3 regions of the Kribbella sp. NPDC048837 genome follow, and region 2 is predicted to be linked to each of the others. Evidence: riboswitches for the same ligand, from Rfam matches in the RefSeq annotation. Region 2 holds a riboswitch; each other region holds the start of a gene.
The links. Region 2 has a riboswitch for ZMP and ZTP ahead of ACZ6O0_RS01265 (metallophosphoesterase). Riboswitches for the same ligand answer to the same signal wherever they lie in the genome.

Region 1 (7,508 bases), 220 kb from region 2:
CGCGGTCGCGTTCGCGGGCACGGCGGGGTTCGGGATCGAGATGGTCCGGCTCTTCCAGGTCGAGCTCGAGCACTACGAGAAGCTCGAGGGCGCGACGCTGAGCCTGGACGGCAAGGCCAACCGGTTGAGCGCGCTGATCCGGGGCAACCTGGCGATGGCGCTGCAGGGTCTGGCCGTGGTCCCGCTGTTCGCGGGCTACGACCCGGACATCAAGGGTGGCCGGATCTTCTCCTACGACCCGACCGGCGGGCGCTACGAGGAGCACCACTTCCACAGTGTCGGCTCGGGCTCGGTGTTCGCCCGTGGCGCGCTGAAGAAGCTCTACCACGAGGAAGCGTCCGTGACCGAGTGCGTCACGGCCGTGATCCAGTCCCTGATCGACGCCGCCGACGACGACTCCGCGACCGGCGGTCCGGACATGCTGCGGCGGATCTTCCCCGTGGTCGGTGTGGTCACCGCGGACGGCTACCAGCGGCTGCCCGAGGACGAGGTCGCCGCGATCGTCGACAGGGCCTGGGCCGCGCGGCACCAGCGTCCCGACGGCCCGGCCTCGGCGTCACTGACCTGATCCCGATCGACCGACTGATTAGAGGACGACACCTTCGATGAGCGTTCCGTTCTACGTCTCGCCCGAGCAGCTGATGCGCGACCGGGCCGACTTCGCCCGCAAGGGCATCGCCAAGGGCCGCAGCGCGATCGCCCTGCAGTACGCCGACGGCATCCTGTTCGTCGCGGAGAACCGCTCGCCCGCGTTGCACAAGGTCGCCGAGATCTACGACCGGATGGCGTTCGCCGCCGTCGGCCGGTACAACGAGTTCGAGAACCTGCGGATCGCCGGCGTCCGGCTCGCCGACATGCGCGGGTACTCCTACGACCGGCGCGACGTCACCGGCCGGGCGCTGGCCAACGCGTACGCGCAGACTCTCGGCGCGATCTTCTCCTCCGGCGGTGAGAAGCCGCTCGAGGTGGAGATCCTGGTCGCCGAGATCGGCGCCAGCGCGGCCGAGGACCAGATCTACCGGCTCACCTACGACGGCTCGATCGCGGACGTCCGCGGGTACGCCGTGATGGGTGGCCCGGCCGACCAGGTCGCGGACTATGTCGGCGAGCACTTCAAAGAGAGCATCTCGCTGGCCGGGGCGCTCCGGCTGGCGGTGGACGCGCTCGGTCACGACGGCACGGAGGTCCGCCAGCTGACCCCGGACCAGATCGAGGTCGCGGTCCTGGACCGGACCCGGACCCAGGTGCGCAAGTTCAAGCGGATCTCCGAGGAGACCCTCGAGCGCATCCTGTCCGAGTCCCGCCCGGACTCCGAGCCCACCAAGACGACCGAGGACGCGCCGGTCGCCGAGGAGAGCACGACACCTGCCGCGGTTGACGACGCACCGGTGGCCCCGCCGGAGGACGACGCTCCCGTCGCTCCACCGGAGGAGCCCGGCGGCGACAACCGGCCGCTGTGAGCAAGCAGATCGATGGCGCAGCCGCCGCGGACTCCGCGGCGGCTGCGCTGTCTCGCCCCGGCGACCCGCTGCCGTGGGAGTTGCTCGACGAGGAGCCGGGGTTCCACCGGTTCCTGACCGTGAACCTGCGGCGGTACCGGCTGCCGGACGGGCGCGAGGTCGAGTGGGACGTCTTCGGCCCGAAGTCCGCGGAGGGGATCACCTCCGGCATCACCGTGCTGCCGCTGACCCCCGACGGCCGGATCGTCACGATCCGGATGTTCCGGGCCGGACCTGACCGGGTCGTCACCAACCTGCCGGGTGGACTGGTCGAGCCGGGCGAGGACCCGGCGCTCGCCGGCGCGCGGGAGCTCGAGGAGGAGACCGGGTACACCTGCGAGTCGCTCGACCTGGTCACGTGGCAGTGGTCGTCGGCGTCGTCGATCTACCGCAAGTACGTCGCGATCGCGCGCGGCTGCCGTCCGGACGGGAAACAAGCGCTCGACGAGACCGAGGACTGTGTCCCGGTCGAGCTCACGCTGGACGCGTTCCGCGCCGAGCTGCGCACCCCTGGCGCGATGACGGGGATCGACGCCGCCTACCTCGCCCTCGATCATGCAGGGCTTCTCTAGGTCGTAGGAGCTGTGATGACACCTGAGCCTCAGCAGACCACCCCGCGCGACGACGGCTTCGGCCTCGGCGACACCGTCGGGCTGATGTACGGCCCGACCACCGACGCGGACGCCGAGCGCGTCGTCCGCGAGACGCTCACGAAGGCCGGCGTACGGACCGTCTTCGAGGGACAGGCGGAGGTGACCGTCTGGCTCGGGGGGAGCGCCGACACGCTCGAGCAGCTCGGGGTCGCGCCCGCGGGTCTGCTGCCGGCCGAGGGGTACGTCGTCGCCGTCGGCGCCCAGCAGGTCGTGCTGGACGGGGTCGATGCCCGCGGCACCTTCTACGCCGCGCAGGCCTTCGCACAGCTTGTCCAGGGCAACCAGGTGGACGGCGTCGAGATCCGCGACTGGCCGACGATGCGGTACCGCGGCTCGATCGAGGGCTTCTACGGGACGCCGTGGTCGCACGCCGACCGGCTCGATCACCTGGACTACCTCGGCGCGCACCGGATGAACACCTACGAGTACGCCCCCAAGGACGACCCGTACCACCGCGAGCAGTGGCGCGACCCGTATCCGGCCGACAAGCTGGCCGAGCTAGGCGAGCTGATCGACCGCGCCGCCCGGAACAAGGTCGACTTCACCTTCGCGCTCTCGCCCGGCCTGTCGATCCGCTACACCGACGACGCCGACTTCCAGGCGCTGATCGCCAAGTTCGAGGCGCTGTACGCGCTCGGTGCGCGGGCGTTCAACGTGGCGCTGGACGACATCGAGTACGAGCAGTGGCACAGCCCCGAGGACGAGCAGAAGTTCGGCCCCGGCGGCGGTGGGGCCGGGCTGGCGCAGAGCGAGCTGCTGAACCGGATCCAGCGCGAGTGGGTCGAGACCAAGCCGGACCTCGCGCCCCTGCAGATGGTCCCGACCGAGTACTACAACGTCGACGAGACGCCGTACAAGCAGGCGCTGCGGGAGCAGATGGACAGTGCCGTGGTGGTGCACTGGACCGGTATCGGCGTCGTCCCGGAGACGATCACCAGTGCGCAGGCGGCCGAGGCGAAGGCCGTGTTCGGGCACGACATCCTGATCTGGGACAACTACCCGGTCAACGACTACGCGCACGGGCGGATCCCGCTGGCGGCGTACAGCGGCCGTGAGCCGGGCCTCGCCGACCAGGTCGTCGGCGTGATCTCGAACCCGATGAACCAGGCCGCGGCCAGCAAGCTCGCCCTCTACTCGTTCGCGGAGTTCGGCTGGAACCCCGCGACGTACGACGAGCAGGCGTCCTGGCATGCGGCGATCGCGGAACGCGCCGGGGGAGACGCCGCGACGATCGCGGCGCTGGAGGTCTTCGCCGACCTCACGACGTACGACGGGAAGCTGCACCTGGTGAACGCGCCGGTGCTGTCCGCGAAGACCGCCGCGTTCTGGCGGACCTGGGAGGCCGGGGACCTGGCCGGCGCGATCGCGGACCTCGAGCCGTACTGCGAGGCGATCGAGAACGCTCCGGCCCAGATCCGCGAGGGCGTGATCGACCCGGCCTTCGCCGACGAGGCGGACGCCTGGCTCGACGCGGCCTTCTACTGGGGGCAGGCGCTGCGCCAGGCCCTGCGCGTCCTCGAAGCCGGCGCCGAGGGCAACAGCTCGGATGTCGCCACCGGCCGGGACCAGATCAGCCACCTGGTCACGCAGGCCGAGGAGATTCGCGACATCCGGCTCCCGCACTCCACCACCCACCCGCGGATCGGCGACGGCGTTGCCGACGCTTTCATCAGCAGAGTGACCGACTCGGTATCCTGAGCGGTGGACCGCGACTGGCGTTGAGGTGGACGACCACCGGGGAACGGTCTGCCGGACATCCGGCCGCGCCGCGCGCCTGGGCAGCTGACCTGTAGTCGACGCCCGAAGGAGCGCGCCATGACCGCTGAACTGATGATCGGGACCGACCTCGCCGCCGAGATGGTGGCGCGGGCGGCCGAGCGAGCCCGCGTACTGCGGGAGCGGACCGGCGTGCAGCCGTGTCTGGCGACCGTACTGGTGGGCGACGACCCCGCGTCGGCGACGTACGTCCGGATGAAGCAGAACCGGTCGAAGAAGGCCGGGATCGCGTCGCGGAGCGTCGTCCTGCCCGCGGAGACGACCACCGAGGAACTGGTCGCCGAGATTCACAAGCTCTCGAACGACCCCGAGGTGCACGGAATCCTGCTCCAGCACCCGGTGCCGGCGCAGATCGACGAGCGGGCCGCGTTCGAGGCGATCGACCCGGCCAAGGACGTCGACGGCGTGACGATGCGGTCGTTCGCCGCGATGGCGTTCGGCGATCCCGGGTTCCGGTCCGCGACGCCCGGCGGGATCATCCGGCTGCTGGAGGCGTACGACGTACCGATCGCCGGGGCGCACGCGGTGGTGATCGGCCGCAGCCCGATCCTCGGCAAGCCCGTCGGGATGTTGCTGCTGGCATCGAACGCGACCGTCACCTACACGCACTCGCGGACCACGGACCTGCCGGACATCGTCCGGACCGCGGACATCGTGATCGCCGCGGTCGGGAAGCCGAACTTCGTCCGCGGTGACTGGCTCAAGCCGGGCGCGGTCGTCGTCGACGCCGGCTACAACGAGGGCAACGTCGGCGACGTCCACTTCGAGGAGGCGGTCCAGGTCGCCCGCCTGATCACGCCGGTCCCCGGCGGCGTCGGGCCGATGACGATCGCCCTGCTGCTGGAGCAGGCCGTCGACGCCGCCGAGGCGGCTGCCTCCTAGCTCATCGGTGGCAGCCACCGTCCTTGTCCGGGCGTGAGTGTGGCCGAGCCACGTCGTCGATGCCCTTGTAGGCGTACGGGTCGGTCCCGGCCACCATGACGATGTCGCGGAAGTCGTGGTTGGCGATGTGAACGCCGGGTGGCAGCGAGTGCCAGGGGAGCAGCGACTCCGCGCTCATGTAGTGGTTCGCCAGCGCCCGGCGGAACCCGTGCCGACCGCTGTTCGGCAGCGATCGGTGCAGCAGGTAGCCATTGAAGATCACCGCCGAGCCGGCCGGGACCTCGATGGCGACCGCCTGGTCGTCGGTGTACGGGAAGTCGTACGCCTCCGACGTACAGTCGAAGCGCGGGTCGTCCTGCTCGCGGTCGGGGTAGATGACGCCACGGTGGTGTGATCCGGGGAGCACCCACAGGCAGCCGTTCTCGACCGTCGCGTCGTCGAGTGCGATCCAGACCGCGGTCAGCGAGCGGTCGCGGGTCGGGATGAAGAACTCGTCCTGGTGCCAGGCCTGCCCCGGCTTCCCCTCGGACTTAATGAACAGCATCGACTGCATGGCCTTGACGTTCGGGCCGATGACCGCGGTCAGGGCCCGGACGATCCGCGGCGCGTGCAGCGCCTCGAGCGCGGCGTCCGACACCTTGTGCGGATAGTGGATGCACAGGAACTGCCGCAGTACGTCGTCGCCCGGGCCGATCCGCGGCCCGTCGGCGATCCGGCCGAGCTCCCCGCGGCAGAGTTGCTCGGCGGCGGCGTTCAGGGCGGCGACCTGCTCAGGCGGTACGGCGTGGTCCAGGACCGCGAAGCCGTTCCGCCGGAAGGACCCGACGAACTCGTCGGTGACCTCGGGGAAGCGCTGCACGGTGGCGTCGACGGGTCCGGTCGGGAGGGTCTGCATCAGGTGCTCCATCCGGGGAGGGGGGTTTCCGGATCCGTGGATCCGAGACGGCTGTCCACTCCTTGACTACTCTGCCCTAGGGTTGAGGTAGACGAACCAAGGAGGCGAGCACGTGGCGGTACGGGCGATCCGGGGTGCTACCCAGCTCGAGGTGGACGAGCGCGAGCATCTGCTCACGCGGTCCGCGGAGCTGGTGAAGGCGGTCCTGGAGGCGAACGATCTGGAGAGCGAGGATCTGATCAGCATCCTGTTCACCGTCACGCCGGACCTGCACTCGGAGTTCCCGGCCGTGGCGGGCCGGCAGATCGGGCTCACCGATGTACCGCTGATGTGCATGCAGGAGATCGACGTGCCGCACGCGCTGCCGCGGGTGGTCCGGCTGATGGTGCACACCGAGACCCCGCGGTCCCGCGAGAAGATCCAGCACGTCTACCTGCACGGCGCCGTCGCTCTCCGTCCAGACCTGACAGGCGCCCAGTGAGTGAGCTGCGCGGGCCGGTGCGGATCGTCGGCACCGGACTTATCGGTACGTCGATCGGCCTGGCGCTGGCGCGGTTGGGAGTCGTGGTCGAGCTCGTCGACGCCGACCCGGACAACGCGCTGATGGCCGAGCGGATCGGCGCGGGATCGCGACTGGTCCAGATCGAGCCGCAGCTGGTCGTGGTCGCCGTACCGCCGGATCACGTCGGCGCGGTGATCGCCGAGCAGCTCGAGCAGACCGACGCGGTCGTCACGGACGCCGCCAGCGTGAAGTCCAAGCCGCTCGCCGACGCCCGCCGGCTGACCGGCGACCTCAGCCGGTACGTCGGCAGTCACCCGATGGCAGGCTCCGAGCGGAACGGTCCGCTGGCCGGTCGGGCGGACCTGTTCGACGGCGCGACCTGGGCGATCACCCCGCACGAGACGAGCGCGCCCGAGGCGGTCGAGCTGGTCCGGCGGCTGGCCGAGGCCGCCGGGGCGCGGACGGTCGAGCTGTCGGTCGAGGACCACGACCTCGGCGTCGCCCGGGTGTCGCACCTGCCGCACCTGATGTCGGCGCTCGCCGCCGGCACGCTGGCCGACGCGCCGAGCTCGCACCTGCAGCTGTCCGGCCAGGGCGTCCGGGACGTGACCCGGATCGCGGCCGGCGACCCGAAGCTGTGGACCCAGATCGTGTCCGCGAACTCGACCGCCCTGACCGGCCTGCTGGAGCAGATCCGCGGCGAGCTCGACCGCCTACTCGTTGCCTTGGGCAAGGAAGAGGCCGCCGAGGAGCTCACCTCGATCCTCGGGCTGGGGGTCTCGGGTGCGGTCCGCGTGCCGGGCAAGCACGGGACGCCGCACATCGACCTGGTCACCGTTCTGGTCACGATCCCCGACCGGCCCGGTCAGCTCGCCCGGTTGTTCGCCGACGCGGCCGAGTCCGGGGCGAACGTCGAAGACCTGCGGATCGACCACAGTCCGGGGCGCCCCGTCGGTGAGGTCGAGCTGGCGGTCAAACCGGGATCGGTGGACCAGTTGGTCGACGTACTGACCGAGCGGGGCTGGGTCGTCCACCGGTAGTCCCCGGCAGGCGGTAGATGCCCGGGTTGTCCCCAGGCCCAGGTAATCTTCGGGCATGATCATCGCTGTGGACGGCCCGAGCGGATCCGGCAAGTCGAGCACCGCGCGAGGCGTCGCCAGCCGGCTGGGTCTGCGCTACCTGGACACCGGCGCGACCTACCGGGCGGTGACCTGGTCGGCGCTCGAGCACGGCCTCGACCTGGACGACACCGCGGCCGTCGCGCAGCGGTCCCGGGAGCTGCGGCTGGAGATCAGCACCGA
Region 2 (7,508 bases):
TACGGCGCCTGCTGCTGGAACGGCTGCTGTCCGTAGGGCGCCTGCCCGTACTGGGGACCACCGTATCCCTGGCCCGGCTGCTGCTGTTCCGGCTGGGTCTGCGGCTGAGCGTACTGCGGGAACTGCTCCGGGGGCGGACCGTACCCGCCCGGCTGACCTGGGTAGGGATTCTGCGGCGGCTGGGGAGGGGATGTGGTCACGGACGCTTCCTGTAGCTCGATGTCGGGACAAGCGGAACCACCGCACCTTACTCACCCCGACGGGCCATTTCGCCTCCCGGTATGGCACTGTGCCGGACATGCTCACCATCGCCCGACTGGACCCTACCGACCGTGACACCTGGCAGACGTTGTTTGCCGGCTACAACGAGTTCTACGGGCGCACGATGACGGACGAGTTCTTCGACGAGGCGTGGGCCAGATTCGAGCGGGACACCGAGATCCACGCCTTAGGTGCCTACCTCGACGGCCGGCTGGTGGGCATCGCGCACTTTCTCGTCCACGCGAGTACGACGGCACCGGACTCCTGTTATCTGCAGGACCTCTTCACCGCGCCCGAGGCCCGCGGTCAGGGTGCGGCGCGCGCGTTGATCGCGGCCGTCACCGACTGGGCGAGGGAACGCGGCTGCGGCCGGGTGTATTGGTCGACGCACGAGAGCAACGCCACCGCCCGACGGCTCTACGACCAGGTCGCCGAGAACCGCGGCTTCATCCTCTACACGATCCCGCTGTAGCGGTCGGCGAGTTCGCGTCCGAGGCGGGCGAGTTCGGCCTGGACCGAGGGTGGGTCGATCACCTCGATCGAGCCACCCCAGCCGGCCAGGTGCTGGGCGATCATCAACGGCGTCGGCGCGGTGACCTTGAGCCGCACCCGGTCGCCGTCCATCCCGTCGACCTCGCAGTTGCGGCCGAGCCGGTCCTGCATCACCCACACGAACCGCTCGTCCATCAGCACGGTCGCGGTCAGCCCGGAGCGCCGTTCCTCCATCCGGTCGACGATCTCGCCCCACGCCACGGACAGGTCGAAATCGGCCGGCCGCTCGAACGACTCCTCGGTCAGCTCGGCCGACACCACCCGCTCGACCCGGAACGTCCGCTGGCCCGTGCCGGTCTGCGCGATCAGGTACCAGATGTCGTCCTTGTCCACGAGCCCGAGCGGATCCACGAGGCGCTCCGACTCGTCCCGGCCGCGCCCTTGATAGACGAGCCGCACTCGGCGTCGCCGTACGACGGCATCCTGCAGACGACGGACGAGTTCGGGGCGTTCCTTCACGTGCTCGCCCCAGCGGGCCGGGTCGATCACGACCGCCTCGGCGGCGGCTTGCGCGTGTTCACGGAAGGTGCTGGGCAGCGCGCGGACGAGCTTGCGGAGCGCGGCCTTCGCGTCCGGAGCGATGGACGCCGCCGGGCCGACCAGGAGGAACAGCGCCTGGGCCTCGGTGGCGCTCAGACCGCTGAGATCGGTCCGCGCGCCACCGATGAGCTGCCAACCGCCGTTGCGCCCGGGCTGTGGATAGACCGGGATGCCGGCGGTCGACAACGCCTCGAGATCGCGGCGCGCGGTGGCGACGGAGATCTCCAGCTCCTCGGCGACCTCGGCGGCAGTCACCCGGCCCCGGGCCTGCATGAGCAGCAGCACCGCCACCAATCGATCCGCTCGCACCCGTTGATCGTCGCAGACAAACCGCTCATCCGGTGCGCACTTTTGCCGCTGGTGCTTACGGTGCGGCGACCTCCTGGGGTGCGTCTTCGCCGACCAGGCCGTCGATCGACTCGCGGATCAGGTCGGCGTGGCCGGTGTGCCGCGCGTACTCCTCGATCATGTCGGCGAGGAGCCGGCGCAGGTTGGGTGAGCGGCCGTCCGGCCAGACCAGGCTGCCGGTCGTGTCGAGACCGCCGTTCGCGATGGCCTCCGCCACCGAGGCGCGCGAGCGGGCGACCATGTCGCGCCAGAGCTCCACCAGTTCTTGGGGGGAGTCGTCGGCGGCGGTGCGCCACTCCCAGTCGGGGTCGGAATCCCAGTCGATCTTGTTCCACGGCGCGCCCGGGTCCCGGCCGTGCAACCGGTGCGAGAACATGTCGGCCTCGACGAGGGCCAGGTGCTTCACGAGACCGCCCAGCGTCATCGTCGAGGGGCCGAGCCGGGTGTTCATCCCGGCCGCGTCCAGCCCGCCGGTCTTCCACGCGAACGTCCGGCGATTACGCTCCAGCACACCCAGCAGCGTCTCGACCTCGTCGCCCGCCGCCGGCAGCTCCATCACAGTGTTGTAGTCCATGGCCGGGACGCTACGCTCGGTTCCGGACAGTTCACTTCCGGAATGGTGAGGACCTGTGGCGTACGACGTGAGTCCGACGGCGCGGACGTTGATGGTGCTGGAACTGATCCAGAACAGCCCGGGCATCACGGCCGAGCACCTGGGGGAGAAGCTCGGGGTCTCCGAACGGGCGGCCCGGCGCTATGTCGCGATCCTGCGCGAGGCCGACATCCCGATCGAGTCGGTCCGCGGTCCGTACGGCGGCTACCGGGTCGGTCGCGGACTGCGGCTGGCCCCACTGATGTTCACCACCACCGAAGCGCTCGGCCTGGTGATGGCGGTGCTGGAAGGACCGCGCGGCGCGGCCGACCCGGTCGAGAACGCGCTCGGCAAGATCATCCGGGTCCTGCCCGAACACATCGCCCGCTCGACCGACGCCATCCGCCGGGTCAGCGCGCGCGGTCCCGATCCCGGCGTCCGCACGCCGGACCCGGAGATCACCGCGGCCCTGGTCTCCCAGAGCACCGCCGGCCGGCGCGTCATCCTTCAGTACCGTCGGCACCACGGCGAGGAATGGCCGATGGACGTCGACCCGTGGGCGGTCGTCGTCCGCCGGGGCCGTTGGTATCTGCTGTGCTGGTCGCACACGAAGAATTCCCGCCGCGTTCTGCGCGTCGACAGGATCGCCAAAGTCGAGCCGCAGGGCGAGGAATTCACCGCACCCGCCGACCTGGACCCACTGGCCGCCGTCGAGGAACATCTGGCGATGGGCTGGAAATACCCCATCGAGGTCATCGTCGACGCCCCGCGCGACGACGTGGCCCACTGGATCTCCCGCAGCATGGGCCGCCTGGAAGCCATCGACGACACCCACACCCGCCTCCTGGCCAGCACCGACGAGCCCTACTGGTACGCCGGCCAGCTCACCTCCCTCCCCGCCCCTTACCACATCCTCCGATCCGCGGAACTCAAAACCGCGGCCCGCAACATCGCCAACCGCTTGCTGGAGGCAAGTAACAGTGAATGAGATCGAGTTCGCCGCCGAGATCTGGTACTGGCGCGGGCCGGCGCCGTGGTATTTCATCACGGTGCCGGAGGAGGACTGTGCGTACCTCGAGGCGGAATCCAATGTCGTGACGTACGGGTGGGGGATGATCCTGGTGCAGGCGCAGATCGGGGACAGCGTGTGGGACAGGTCGATGTTCCCGAAGGACGGGCGGTACATCCTGCCGGTGAAGGTGGCGGTGCGGCGGGCCGAGGAGCTCGACGACGGCGACGTACCGACCGTGCGGTTGCGGCTGCGGAGCTGGAAGGTCTCCTGAAACTGTCGGCGAGTGGGACTAGCGTTCGTCACAGACCCGGGAAGAGGGAGGGAACGGCATGTCCACGCTGTCAGATCGGCCGAACACGGCACTTGTGGTGATCGACGTCCAGAACGGTGTCGTCAGCGAAGCCCACGAGCGCGACCAGGTGGTGTCCAACATCAGCACCCTGGTCGGCAAGGCCCGCGCCGGCGGTGTGCCGGTGGTCTGGGTCCAGCACTCCAGCGAGCACCTCGTGAAGGACAGCGACGAGTGGCAGCTGGTCCCCGAGCTCAAGCGCGACGAGGCGGAGCCGCTCGTGCACAAGACCTTCGCCGACTCCTTCGAGGACACCGACCTCGAGGACGTCCTCGCCGAGGCCGGGATCGGCCACCTCTTCGTCAGCGGCGCCCAGACCGACGAGTGCATCCGCTCCACCATCCACGGCGCCATGGTCCGGGGGTACGACGTCACCCTGGTCGGCGACGCCCACACCACCGAAGACCTCTCGGAGTACGGCGCGCCGACCCCGGACAAGGTCATCGCCCACACCAACCTCTACTGGGAGAACCACACGGCCCCGGGCCGCACCGCCGCCGTCCAGCCCACTGCCGAGGTCACGTTCTCTGGGTAGGGTGGTTCCACACGACTGGCGAGGGTGGGTCACCACCGGGGAGTGACGCGACGGGCATCGACCGCCTGGGTGCCGACGGCAACGACATCCCGGGAGACTCGTCATGCCACATCGTGTTCTGCACCTGTCCGACACCCACATCAGCCGCACCGGCCCGGACGAGGACGGCGTCGACGGTCTCGGCGCGCTCAAAGGACTGTTGTACGACGTACGCGGGGTGCCGGAGCTGGATCTGATCGTCGTCAGCGGGGACATCGCCGACGACGGGTCCGAAGAGGGATGCACTGCGGTGCGCTCGGCCGTGGGCGAGTTCGCCGCTGAGCGAGGTGTCCCGCACGTCTACTGCACCGGCAACCACGACCGTCGCGACGGCTTCACCGCCGCCCTCGGCTGGGGCCACCTCGGTCCGGACGGCTCACCCATCGGCCGCCAGGCCGACATCGCCGGTGCGATCGCCGCGGTGAGCGACGTCGACGGCCTCCGCGTCATCACGCTCGACAGCCTGGTCCCCGGAGAGACACACGGTGTGCTGGGCGACGACCAGCTGGACTGGCTGGCCGCCGAGCTGGCCACACCCGCGCCGGCCGGGTCGATCGTCGTACTCCACTACCCGCCGATCTCCGTCGACGCGATCCCGTATCTGAAGCCCGTGGTCCTGCAAGAGCCCGAGAAACTGGCACGCGTTCTCGCCGGGACCGACGTACAAGCGGTCCTGTGCGGCCACCTGCACCACCAACTGTCCGGCCGGCTCGCGGACAAGCCCGTCTGGGTGACTCCCGGCGTGATCACCCGCATCGACCTCACGGCCCCCAGTCACCTCGCCCGAGGCGTCCTCGGCGCCGGTGCAACCATCGTCGACCTCGGCGGCCCGTTCGCCCCGCTCTGCCACACCCTCCAAGCCCGCAACCCCGACGCCGGCACCGAGGTCTACGTCTACAACCCCCTCACCGGCGCGATCGAGCACTCCTGAAGTGCTTCAGCGCAGCGTCGCGGTCTCGGCGAGGATGGTGAGCAGGGCGGCGATCGCGGGTGGGTCGGGTGGTTCGCCGTACGTCGCGGCGTAGACGTGGCGGCGGGAGCCGGGGAGCTCGGTGGCGATGATGCCCTCGGCGTGGTGGGCACGGAGGGCGAGCCCGGGCATGGTCGTCACCCCGAGGCCGGCCGCGACGAGCGCCTGCATGACCACCATGTCGTCGGACGTGTAGCCGATCCGCGGCTCGTAGCCCTCGGCGGCGCACAGCGAAACCAGGTGACTGCGGCAACGATCGCATCCGGCGATCCAGGTCGCGTCGCGGAGCCCGGCCAACTCGACCGGCTGATCGGCGGACAGCAGGTAGAGCGGATCGTCGAGCAGATGATGCAGTCGTACGCCGGACGGCTCCGGCTCGGTCTCGTCGTACCGGAAGACGATCGCGACGTCGATCGTGCCGGTGCGGAGCAGTTCGAGCGCCTCCGGCGGATGCGCGTCGAGCAGGTTGATCTCGAGGCCCGGGTGCTTGTCGCCCAGGGCCGCCACCGCCCGCGGCACGAGTGACCCGATCGCCGACGAGAAGCCGGCCAGGCGGATCCGGCCGGCGCTCAACCCGACGTGAGCGGCGAGTTCCGCGTCGACGGCGTCGATCCGGCCGATGATCTCCGCGGCCCGAGCGGCCAGCAGCCGGCCGGCCTCGGTCAGCCGGATGCCACGACCGGCCCGCTGCAGCAGCTGCGCGCCGGTCTCGGCCTCCAGGCGGGAGAGGTGGTGAGTGACGGACGGCTGCGAGTAGTGCAGTTCGCGGGCAGCCGCGGTGACCGAACCGTGCCTGGCGACGGCGTCGATGACGCGCAACCTCGTGACATCGAGCATGTATCAAATCTATCTATGAGTGAGCACGAAACTTGGCATTAGACGTTATGGGTTGACCGGCGCACGCTCAAGACATGACCACGACAACGATCTCCACCAGCGAACTGACCGACCTGATCGCCGGCGTCCGTACCGCCATCGACCAGCACGCCGACTGGAACGGCACCGCAGACCTCGTGGCCGAGCAACTGCGCCGGCATCTGCCGACTCCGGACGTCCTGACCGCCGAGCAGCGCCTCGGATCGGCGGACCGCTACCGCAGTCACACGCTGCACGTCGAGCCCGACGGCTCGTTCTCGATCATCGCGCTGGTTTGGCGCCCCGGGCAGGTGACGCGGATCCACGATCACGTGACCTGGTGCGTGTTCGGGGTGATCCAGGGGGTCGAGCACGAGGACCTGTACGACGCCGACCTGCGACTGATCGGCCAGAGCGACAACCACGTTGGTGACGTGAGCGGATTCGCGCCGCCCGGCGACATCCACCGGGTCAACAACACCTCCGACGGTACGGCGATCTCCATCCACATCTACGGCACCGACGTCACCCGGATCGGCTCGAGCGTCCGCCGGTACTACGACTGACCGCCGGGCGGAGGATCCTCCGCCCGGCGCCGGATGTCAGTCGATGAAGGCATCCAGTACGGCGAGTTGCCCGGGGGAGAGGTCGATCGAACCGGCCATCACGTTCTCCTCCAGATGACGCTGACTCGACGTACCGGGAATCGCCAGGACGTGGTCGCCCCGGGTGAGCGTCCACGCCAACCGGATCTGCGCCGGCGTGGCACCGTGATCGTCCGCGATCTCCTGAAGCGCGTCGTTGATGGACACACCACCGGCCTCCCGCGACTCCGCGGTGAGTGCGAAGAACGGCACGAACGCGATCCCATGCTCGCCGCAGTCGCGCAGGATCTCGTCGTTCACGCGGCCGAAACCGACGCCGTACCTGTTCTGCACCGCGACCACCGGCGCGATCTTCTGAGCCTCCGCCAAATGATCGGTGCGGACGTTCGACAACCCCAGATGCCGGATCAGGCCCGTCTCCTGCAGCTCTGCGAGGGCTCCGAAGTGCTCGGCGATCGAGTCGAGCCGGGCCTGACGCAGGTAGACCACGTCCAGCGTCTCCAGCCCGAGCGCCCGCAGATCGGCCTCGACCAACGCGCGCAACTGATCGGGACGAGCCAGCCCGGCCGGCGTCGGACCGACCTTCGTGGCGATCACGAGCTCATCCGCGTACGGCGCCAGCGCGCGGCGGATCACCTCGTTCGCCCAGCCGAGGGACGTGAAGTCCCGGGGCCGGTCGGACGGCGCGTAGCTCGGGTAGAAGCCGGCGGTGTCGAGGTGGTTCACACCGAGCTCGACCGCCCGGCGCAGCAGCGCGATCGCCCGGTCCTGCGCGTCCGGTCCGTCGCCGTCGCTGCCCGCGAGCCGCTTCGTGCCGAACCCGATCCGCCGGATCGTCCGGTCGCCGAGT
Region 3 (7,508 bases), on a different contig from region 2:
ATCTGCGCCGCGATCGGATCGCCCGGACGCTGGTGATCGCGTTCTTCGGGCTGAACCTCTGTGTCGGACCGGTCCTCGCCGTGGGCCTGGTCCAGCGCACCCACCTAGAGGGCTGGGGATCCGCCGCCCTCGGCTGGTTCCAGGCCTGCTCCGGGATCTGTGCGGCGGTCGGTGCGGTGACCGCACTGCGGTGGAAACCGGCGCGGCCCGCGCGAGCCGGCCTGCTCGTGCTGATCGTCCAGGCGGCCGGTTGCGTGATGATCGGCTCGGTGCCGCGGCCGGTCGTGTTCGTCGCGATGGGGATGATCGGGTTCACCGCCGGCCTCGCGTCGGCGCTGCTGTCGGGCGCGTTCCAGCAGACCATCGAGCCGGCGTACCTCGGTCGCACCTCGAGCATCGTCAGCCTGTCCGACGAGGCCTTGATGCCGGTGGCGATGACCGGGTTCGGTGCGCTGATCTCCTGCACGAGCGTGCCGCTCGCGTGTGCGCTGCTCGGCACCACCTTCGCCGTACTGATGGTGTGGTCCGCGTCCCGCCTGCGCGGCTGAGCTCTGTACTCCGGTGGTGCGGTGCGCTACTTTCCGTGCAAACAATAGGAAACTTTCCTAACGGTTGGTCGGAGGGAGACAATCGTGAGGTCCTTGCGTCGGGTCGGATCGATGGTCGTGGCCGCGGGTCTGGTGGTGGGTCCGCTGAGCGCCGGCGCCGCCGGGACCGGTGGCGTGGTGCGGGTGAATCAACTGGGGTACGGCGCCTTGGACGGCAAGGCGGCGTACGTGATGACGCGGGATGCCGCGACGGGTGCGCGGTACCAGGTGGTCGACCGGTACGGGCATCGCGTGCTGAGCGGGCGGGTCGGCGGTGATGTGGGGGAGTGGAACGCGACGTACCAGCACGTCTACCAGCTCGATCTGTCCGCGTTGAAGGTGCCGGGTCGCTACCGGATCGAGGTCCCGGGTGTCGCGTCGTCGGCGTTCGAGATCAAGGCCGATGGGGATCGGCTGCTGACCGGGGCCAAGGACAAGGCGGTCACGTTCTTCACCGAGCAGCGCGACGGCGCGAACGTCGTCCCCGGGTCGCTCGGGCGGCAGCCGGCACACCTCACCGACCGGGCCGCGCAGGTGTACGACACACCGGTGTTCGTCGATCCGGACAGCGATCAGACCGTCGGAGAGCTCCGCCGGATCGGTGGTCCGGTGGATGTCGAGGGCGGCTGGTACGACGCGGGTGACTACCTGAAGTTCACCCACATCGCGGCGTACTCTGAATCGTTGCTGTGGGCATCGGCTCGGGACGCGCGCCGGCCGGATCGGCAGGTGCTGGCGGAGGCTCGGCACGGGCTGAGCTGGCTCGACAAGATGTGGGACTCACAGACGAAGACGCTCTACATCCAGGTCGGTGTGGGCACGGGCAACGTCGAGGAGACGTTCGTCGGCGACCACGACGTGTGGCGGTTGCCCGAGGTCGACGATCACCTGACCGATCCGTCCGAACGCTTCCTGCGGAACCGGCCGGTGTTCCGGGCGGCCGCGCCCGGCACGCCGATCAGCCCCAACCTGGCCGGTCGTACGGCGGCTGCCTTCGCGCTGGCCGCGCAGGTCGAGACGAATCGTGCGCAGGCCCGGCGTCACCTCGAAACGGCCGCCGAGATCTACGCGCAGGCGCAGACGAAGAATGTCGGGCAGCTGGTCACGTCGTTGCCGTTCGCGTTCTATCCGGAGACGGCCTGGCGTGACGATCTCGAGCTGGGCGCGACCGAGCTTGCCCTCGCCGCGGGCCGGCTGGGTGATCCGCGGGCGGGCGCTTGGCTGAAGCAGGCCGGCTACTGGGCCACGCAGTACATCGAGCACGAGGCGGGCGGCGACACGCTCAACCTGTACGACGTGAGCGCGTTGGCGCACGCGGATCTGATCAAGGCTGCTCGGTCGGACCGACCGCTGGTTCGCCGGCTCGTCGGGGATCTTCAGGCGCAGTTGCAGATCGGTGTGGACCGGGCGTCGGCGGATCCGTTCCGGGCGGGAGCGCAGTACGACAACTTCGACGCCGTGCCGCATGCGTTCGGGCTGGCCGCGACCGCGCAGCTCTACCGGAAGGTGACCGGCGATCGACGGTACGACGACTTCGGCAACCAGCAACTCGCGTGGAACTTCGGCGCGAACGCGTGGGGTGTGTCGTTCATGGTCGGCGTCGGCCAGAACGCCGAGCGCTGCCCGCACCACCAGATCGCGAACATCCTCGGCCGCGAGCTCACCGGCGCGGTCGTCAACGGCCCGAACTCCGAGGACCTCTTCGAGGAGGGCCTCGGCGATCACCTCGACGGCATGAACCCCTGTCCCGCCGACGGTGTCGACCGGTACGCCGAGTTCACCGGCCACGGATCCCGGTACGTCGACGACGTCCGCTCCTGGCAGGCATCAGAGCCGGCCGACGACTTCGCCGCGATCGCCGTGTACGCACTGACTCGCTAAACCCACCCGGTGCTTCAGCCCGACCGGGAGAACGTCCGCGCTGGTCGCCGACTGACTGCGGTGTCGATTGCGGCGGACGTGCGGTCGCAGTGCGGGCCGCTCTCGAGGTCCGTGGCCGGATCTCATGCGTTGGTGCGGGGATGCTCCGCGCGCCAGTTCTTGATCAGCTGGTCCAGGTCGGTCTTGATGAAGGCGAAGAAGTCGGCGGCCTCGGTGAGCCGTTGGCCGACGGGGGAGTCGGCACCGAAGAGGTCGGCGCCGGCGCGGCTGCTCGACTCCCACTCGCCGAGGGCCTCGTTGCGGCGTTCGAGGATCGCGGCGAAGACGTCCTCGCGGATCCGGTAGTGGTCCTTGCGTGAACCGGGCAACCGCTCGCGCGAGATGAACGAGACCTGCAGCAACTGCCGGACCGCGCCGGACACCGCGGGCTGGCTGATCTTGAGCGACTCGGCCAACTCGGCCGCGGTCATCGTGCCGGTCGGGCTGACCAGCATCCGGCCCATCACCCGGGCCGACATCGTCGGTACGCCGCTGTTCGCCAGCACTCCGGCGAAGCGCTCGACGAACTGGCTGATCTGTTCCGGACTGGGCTCCCGACTCATGGTTGAAGCTTACAGTAATTTGATGTATCGCAACTATCACAAACTTCTGATAACTTGAATTTCATGACCTCGACCTCCCACGCCGAAGGGCCGGCGCTGACCGGCGCCCCCCACTTCGGTGTCCTGCTCGCGCTCTGCCTCGCCGTCCTGGTCCTCGGCCTGGACACGACCGTGCTCAACGTCGCGCTGCCGACGCTGGCCGCCGACCTCGACGCCTCCACCAGCCAGCTGCAGTGGATGGCGAACAGCTACAACCTCGTCCTCGCGGCGCTGCTGCTGCCCGCCGGTCTCCTCGGCGACCGGTACGGCCGGCGCAAGATCATCGCGATCGCGCTGACACTGTTCGGCGCGGCCTCGCTGGCGTGTGCTCTGGCTGACTCGGCCGAGGCGCTGATCGCGGCCCGTGCCTTCCTCGGCATCGGCGCGGCGATGATCGTCCCGGTCGCGCTGTCGCTGATCACCGTGCTGTTCCGCACCGAGGAGGAGCGGAAGAAGGCGATCGGCTTCTTCGTCGTTGCCAACAGCATCGGTATGCCGCTCGGCCCGATCGTCGGCGGCCTGCTGCTCGACCACGCCGGCTGGCAGTGGATCTCATCCTGAACGTGCCGATCTCGCTGATCGCCGCCCTCGCGGTCACCCTGCTGGTCCCGGAGACGCGGAGCTCGCGGCGCCCGGCCATCGATTGGCTCGGGATCCTGCTCTCCAGCGCGGGTCTGGCGTCTTTGGTGTACGGCGTGACCAAGGCCGGCGAGACATCCTGGACCGACGGTGTCACCGTGCTGTTCCTGGGGCTCGCCGTCGTACTGATCGCCGGGTTCCTGTTGTGGCAGCGGCGGACCACCGAGCCGTTGATCGAACTGCGGTTGTTCCGCGAGCGGACCTTCACCGGGGGTGCGGTGCTGCTGACGGTCGCGGTGTTCGCGATCTTCGGGTTGCTGTTCACGATGCCGCAGTACTTCCAGGGCATCAACGGATCGGACGCGCTGCACACCGGGCTGAAGTTGTTGCCGTTCATCGGCGGGATGACCGTCGGCGCGAAGCTGGCCGAGCCCGTGGAGTCGAAGGTGGGGACCCGGCTGGTGGTGATGACCGGGTTCGTGGTGATGGCCGTCGGGTTCGTGCTCGGGGCCTTCACCGACCTCGGCACCGGGTACGGCTACACGGCGATCTGGTTCGTGGTGGTCGGGTTCGGCCTCGGGTGCTCGATGCCACAGGCAATGAACGCGGCGCTCGGTGTGCTCGACCCGGAGCGAGCCGGTACCGGATCCGGTCTCCTGCAGGCGTTCCGGCAGGTCGGCGGCACGATCGGCGTCGCCGTACTCGGCACCGTGCTGAACTCGGTCTACCGCCACAACGTCGACACGACCGGACTACCCGCGCAAGCCGCCGACGCGGTCGAGAGGGGCCTGGGCGGAGGGCTCGCGGTCGCAAGCGAGTCCGGCTCGTCCGGCTTGCTGGCCGATGTCCGCGATGCGTTCATGACCAGCCTGAACACGACCATGTGGGTCTCGGCCGCGATCGCGGCCGCCGGCGCGGTGCTGGCCGCCGTACTGATGCCACAACGGAAGACGCCCGCTCCCACGCGCGTGGGAGCGGGCGCGGTGGAACTCAGCTGAGCTCGAGGCCCGGGTAGAGCGGGTGCTTGTCGAGCATCTCGGCCGAGGCTGCCCGGGTCTTGTCCGCGACGCCGTCGGCGAGCACGTACTTCGCCTTGGACGGTGCACCGGCCGACGTGGTGGTCGGCGTGGTCGACGAGAGGACGTCGACGATCAGCTCGGCGACCCGGTCGAACTCGTCGGCGCCGAAGCCGCGCGTGGTCAGCGCCGGCGTACCGATCCGGACGCCCGAGGTGTACCAGGCACCGTTCGGGTCGCGGGGCACGGCGTTCCGGTTGGTCACGATGCCGGCGTCGAGCAGCGCCGACTCGGCCTGCCGGCCGGTGATGCCGTACGACGAGACGTCGAGCAGGACCAGGTGGTTCTCGGTGCCGTCCGTCACGAGCTTCACGCCACGCTTCATCAGGCCCTCGGCCAGCGTGACCGCGTTGTCCGCGATCGCCTGCGCGTATTCACGGAACGACGGCTGCCGGGCCTCGGCGAGCGCGACCGCCTTGGCCGCCATCGTCTGGCTGAGCGGGCCACCCAGCACCATCGGGCAACCCCGGTCGACGGAGTCGGCGTACTCGGGCTGGCAGAGCACCATGCCGCCGCGCGGGCCGCGGAGCGACTTGTGGGTGGTGGTCGTGGTGACGTGGGCGAACGGGACCGGGTCGAAGTCGCCGGTGAAGACCTTGCCCGCGACCAGACCGGCGAAGTGGGCCATGTCGACCATCAGCGTCGCACCGACCTCGTCGGCGATCTCGCGCATCGTGGCGAAGTTCACCTTGCGCGGGTACGCCGAGTAGCCGGCGATCAGGATCAGTGGCTTGAACTCGCGCGCCTTGCGGGCGACCTCGTCGTAGTCGAGCAGCCCGGTCTCCGGGTCGGTGCCATACGAGTGCTGGTTGAACATCTTGCCGGAGATGTTCGGCCGGAAGCCGTGGGTCAGGTGACCGCCGGCGTCGAGCGACATGCCAAGCATCTTCTGGTCGCCGAGCGCCTTGCGGAGCTTGGTCCAGTCCTCGTCGGTCAGGTCGTTGACGTGCTTCGCGCCCGCTTCGGCCAGGGCCGGCGACTCGATCCGCTGGGCCAGGATCGCCCAGAAGGCGACCAGGTTCGCGTCGATGCCGGAGTGTGGCTGGACGTAGGCGTGCGGAGCGTCGAACAGTGCCGTGGCGTGGTCGGCCGCGGTCTGCTCGACGGTGTCGACGTTCTGGCAGCCGGCGTAGAAGCGGTGCCCGATGGTGCCCTCGGCGTACTTGTCGGACAGCCAGTTGCCCATCGTCAGCAAGGTGGCGGGGGAGGCGTAGTTCTCGCTCGCGATCAGCTTCAGCGACGAGCGCTGGTCGGCCAGTTCGGCCTTGATCGCGCCGGCGATGGTCGGTTCCACCGCGCCGATCACCTCGAGCGCGTTGCGGTACGCGGCCGAAGCGGCGGCGGCATCGAAGGGTTGAGTCATCGTTGTCTCTCCTGCGGTTGCAGTGGGTCGAAGGCACCCAGGCGCACGGTGCCGACGGTTTTCGCTCCCCGGTGGTTCTCCACCTCAGCGCGCCAGTCGCGACGCGCTCACCCTATCGTGCGCTCGATGATCGCCGGGAACAGTGTGGTCCGCGGGAGGGTCCCGAAGACGCCGCCCCAGTCGTTGGCCAATCTCGAGGCGACGAAGGCGTCCGCGACCTCGGGCGTCGAGTGCCGGACCAGCAGTGACGCCTGCAGGCACAGGGCCATCCGCGCCGCCAGCGTGCGGGCGCCGGCCTCGGCTCCCTCGACGTCAGCAAGCGCTTGCAGTACGTCGTTCGCCGCGGCGTCGAGGCGCTGGTCGGCGCCGCGCGCCGCCCCCACCTCCAGCAGCCACGCCTCCAGTGACTCCGGCTTCCGCAGCGCCCGCAGCACGTCGAGCGCATTCACGTTGCCGGACCCTTCCCAGATCGAGTTCAACGGCGACTCCCGGAACAGCAGCGGCAGCCCGGACTCCTCCACGAACCCGTTCCCCCCGAGACACTCCAGGGCCTCGGCCACCATGAACGGAGTCCGCTTACAAACCCAGAACTTGGCGAGGGGCAGTGCGATCCGCCGGAAAGCCGCAGCCTGTTCATCACCGTTCACAGAAGCATCCACAGCAGCAGCAAGACGCATTCCCAGGGCGGTTGCTGCCTCGCTCTCCAGGGCCAGGTCGGCGAGCACGTTCTGCATCGCGGGCTTGTCGGCGAGCAGCCCGCCGAAGGCGGAGCGGTGCTTCGTGTGCCAGACCGCCTCCACCAGCGCGCGTCGCTGGAGGGCGGACGACCCCAGCACGCAGTCGAGGCGGGTGGCGGCGACCATTTCGATGATCGTGCGGACGCCGGCGCCCTCGTCGCCGAGGCGGTAGCCGATGGTGTTGTGGAACTCGACCTCGCTGGACGCGTTCGACCGGTTCCCGAGCTTGTCCTTCAGCCGCTGCAGCGCGAAGGTGTTCCGGTTGCCATCGGCAAGCACTCGCGGCACGACGAAGCAGCTCAGTCCGTCCGGCGCCTGCGCGAGGACCAGGAAGACGTCGACCTGCGGCGCGGAGCAGAACCACTTGTGCCCGTTCAGCTGGTACTCACCGTCGTCCCCGGCCGGCGTCGCGGTGGTCAGGTTCGCCCGGACGTCCGAGCCGCCCTGCTTCTCGGTCATCCCCATCCCGGCAAGGACTCCGGTCTTCTCGGCGGCCGGCAACCGGCGTACGTCGTACGACGTCGACGCGAGCTGCGGGATCCACTCCTTCGCCAGCCGCTCGTCCGCCCGCAGGGCGGGGACCGCGGCGTAGGTCATCGAGATCGGGCAGCCGTGCCCCGGCTCGACCTGGGACCAGATGTAGA

Region 1: it holds a riboswitch for ZMP and ZTP, as region 2 does, so the genes downstream of both, ACZ6O0_RS02285 (bifunctional 5,10-methylenetetrahydrofolate dehydrogenase/5,10-methenyltetrahydrofolate cyclohydrolase) here and ACZ6O0_RS01265 (metallophosphoesterase) in region 2, are expected to answer to the same signal.
Region 3: it holds a riboswitch for ZMP and ZTP, as region 2 does, so the genes downstream of both, ACZ6O0_RS16720 (glycine hydroxymethyltransferase) here and ACZ6O0_RS01265 (metallophosphoesterase) in region 2, are expected to answer to the same signal.

Annotation. Positions count from the first base shown of each region.
Region 1 is NZ_JBVJHF010000001.1:464,800-472,307, reverse strand. It holds gene prcB (proteasome subunit beta) at 1-568, shown strand, start outside; gene prcA (proteasome subunit alpha) at 606-1,460, shown strand; gene ACZ6O0_RS02295 (NUDIX hydrolase) at 1,457-2,071, shown strand; gene ACZ6O0_RS02290 (beta-N-acetylhexosaminidase family protein) at 2,087-3,850, shown strand; ZMP/ZTP riboswitch at 3,851-3,939, shown strand; gene ACZ6O0_RS02285 (bifunctional 5,10-methylenetetrahydrofolate dehydrogenase/5,10-methenyltetrahydrofolate cyclohydrolase) at 3,968-4,810, shown strand; gene ACZ6O0_RS02280 (phytanoyl-CoA dioxygenase family protein) at 4,812-5,705, opposite strand; gene aroH (chorismate mutase) at 5,818-6,186, shown strand; gene ACZ6O0_RS02270 (prephenate dehydrogenase) at 6,183-7,247, shown strand; gene cmk ((d)CMP kinase) at 7,303-7,508, shown strand, end outside.
Region 2 is NZ_JBVJHF010000001.1:246,807-254,314, forward strand. It holds gene ACZ6O0_RS01230 (LppU/SCO3897 family protein) at 1-200, opposite strand, end outside; gene ACZ6O0_RS01235 (GNAT family N-acetyltransferase) at 299-733, shown strand; gene ACZ6O0_RS01240 (helix-turn-helix transcriptional regulator) at 715-1,662, opposite strand; gene ACZ6O0_RS01245 (DinB family protein) at 1,718-2,275, opposite strand; gene ACZ6O0_RS01250 (helix-turn-helix transcriptional regulator) at 2,331-3,281, shown strand; gene ACZ6O0_RS01255 (DUF1905 domain-containing protein) at 3,274-3,576, shown strand; gene ACZ6O0_RS01260 (cysteine hydrolase family protein) at 3,635-4,189, shown strand; ZMP/ZTP riboswitch at 4,191-4,267, shown strand; gene ACZ6O0_RS01265 (metallophosphoesterase) at 4,293-5,159, shown strand; gene ACZ6O0_RS01270 (LysR family transcriptional regulator) at 5,166-6,035, opposite strand; gene ACZ6O0_RS01275 (cysteine dioxygenase family protein) at 6,110-6,619, shown strand; gene ACZ6O0_RS01280 (aldo/keto reductase) at 6,656-7,508, opposite strand, start outside.
Region 3 is NZ_JBVJHF010000003.1:229,969-237,476, reverse strand. It holds gene ACZ6O0_RS16745 (MFS transporter) at 1-548, shown strand, start outside; gene ACZ6O0_RS16740 (glycoside hydrolase family 9 protein) at 633-2,468, shown strand; gene ACZ6O0_RS16735 (GbsR/MarR family transcriptional regulator) at 2,591-3,070, opposite strand; gene ACZ6O0_RS16730 (MFS transporter) at 3,134-3,670, shown strand; gene ACZ6O0_RS16725 (MFS transporter) at 3,655-4,686, shown strand; gene ACZ6O0_RS16720 (glycine hydroxymethyltransferase) at 4,679-6,127, opposite strand; ZMP/ZTP riboswitch at 6,156-6,237, opposite strand; gene ACZ6O0_RS16715 (acyl-CoA dehydrogenase family protein) at 6,235-7,508, opposite strand, start outside.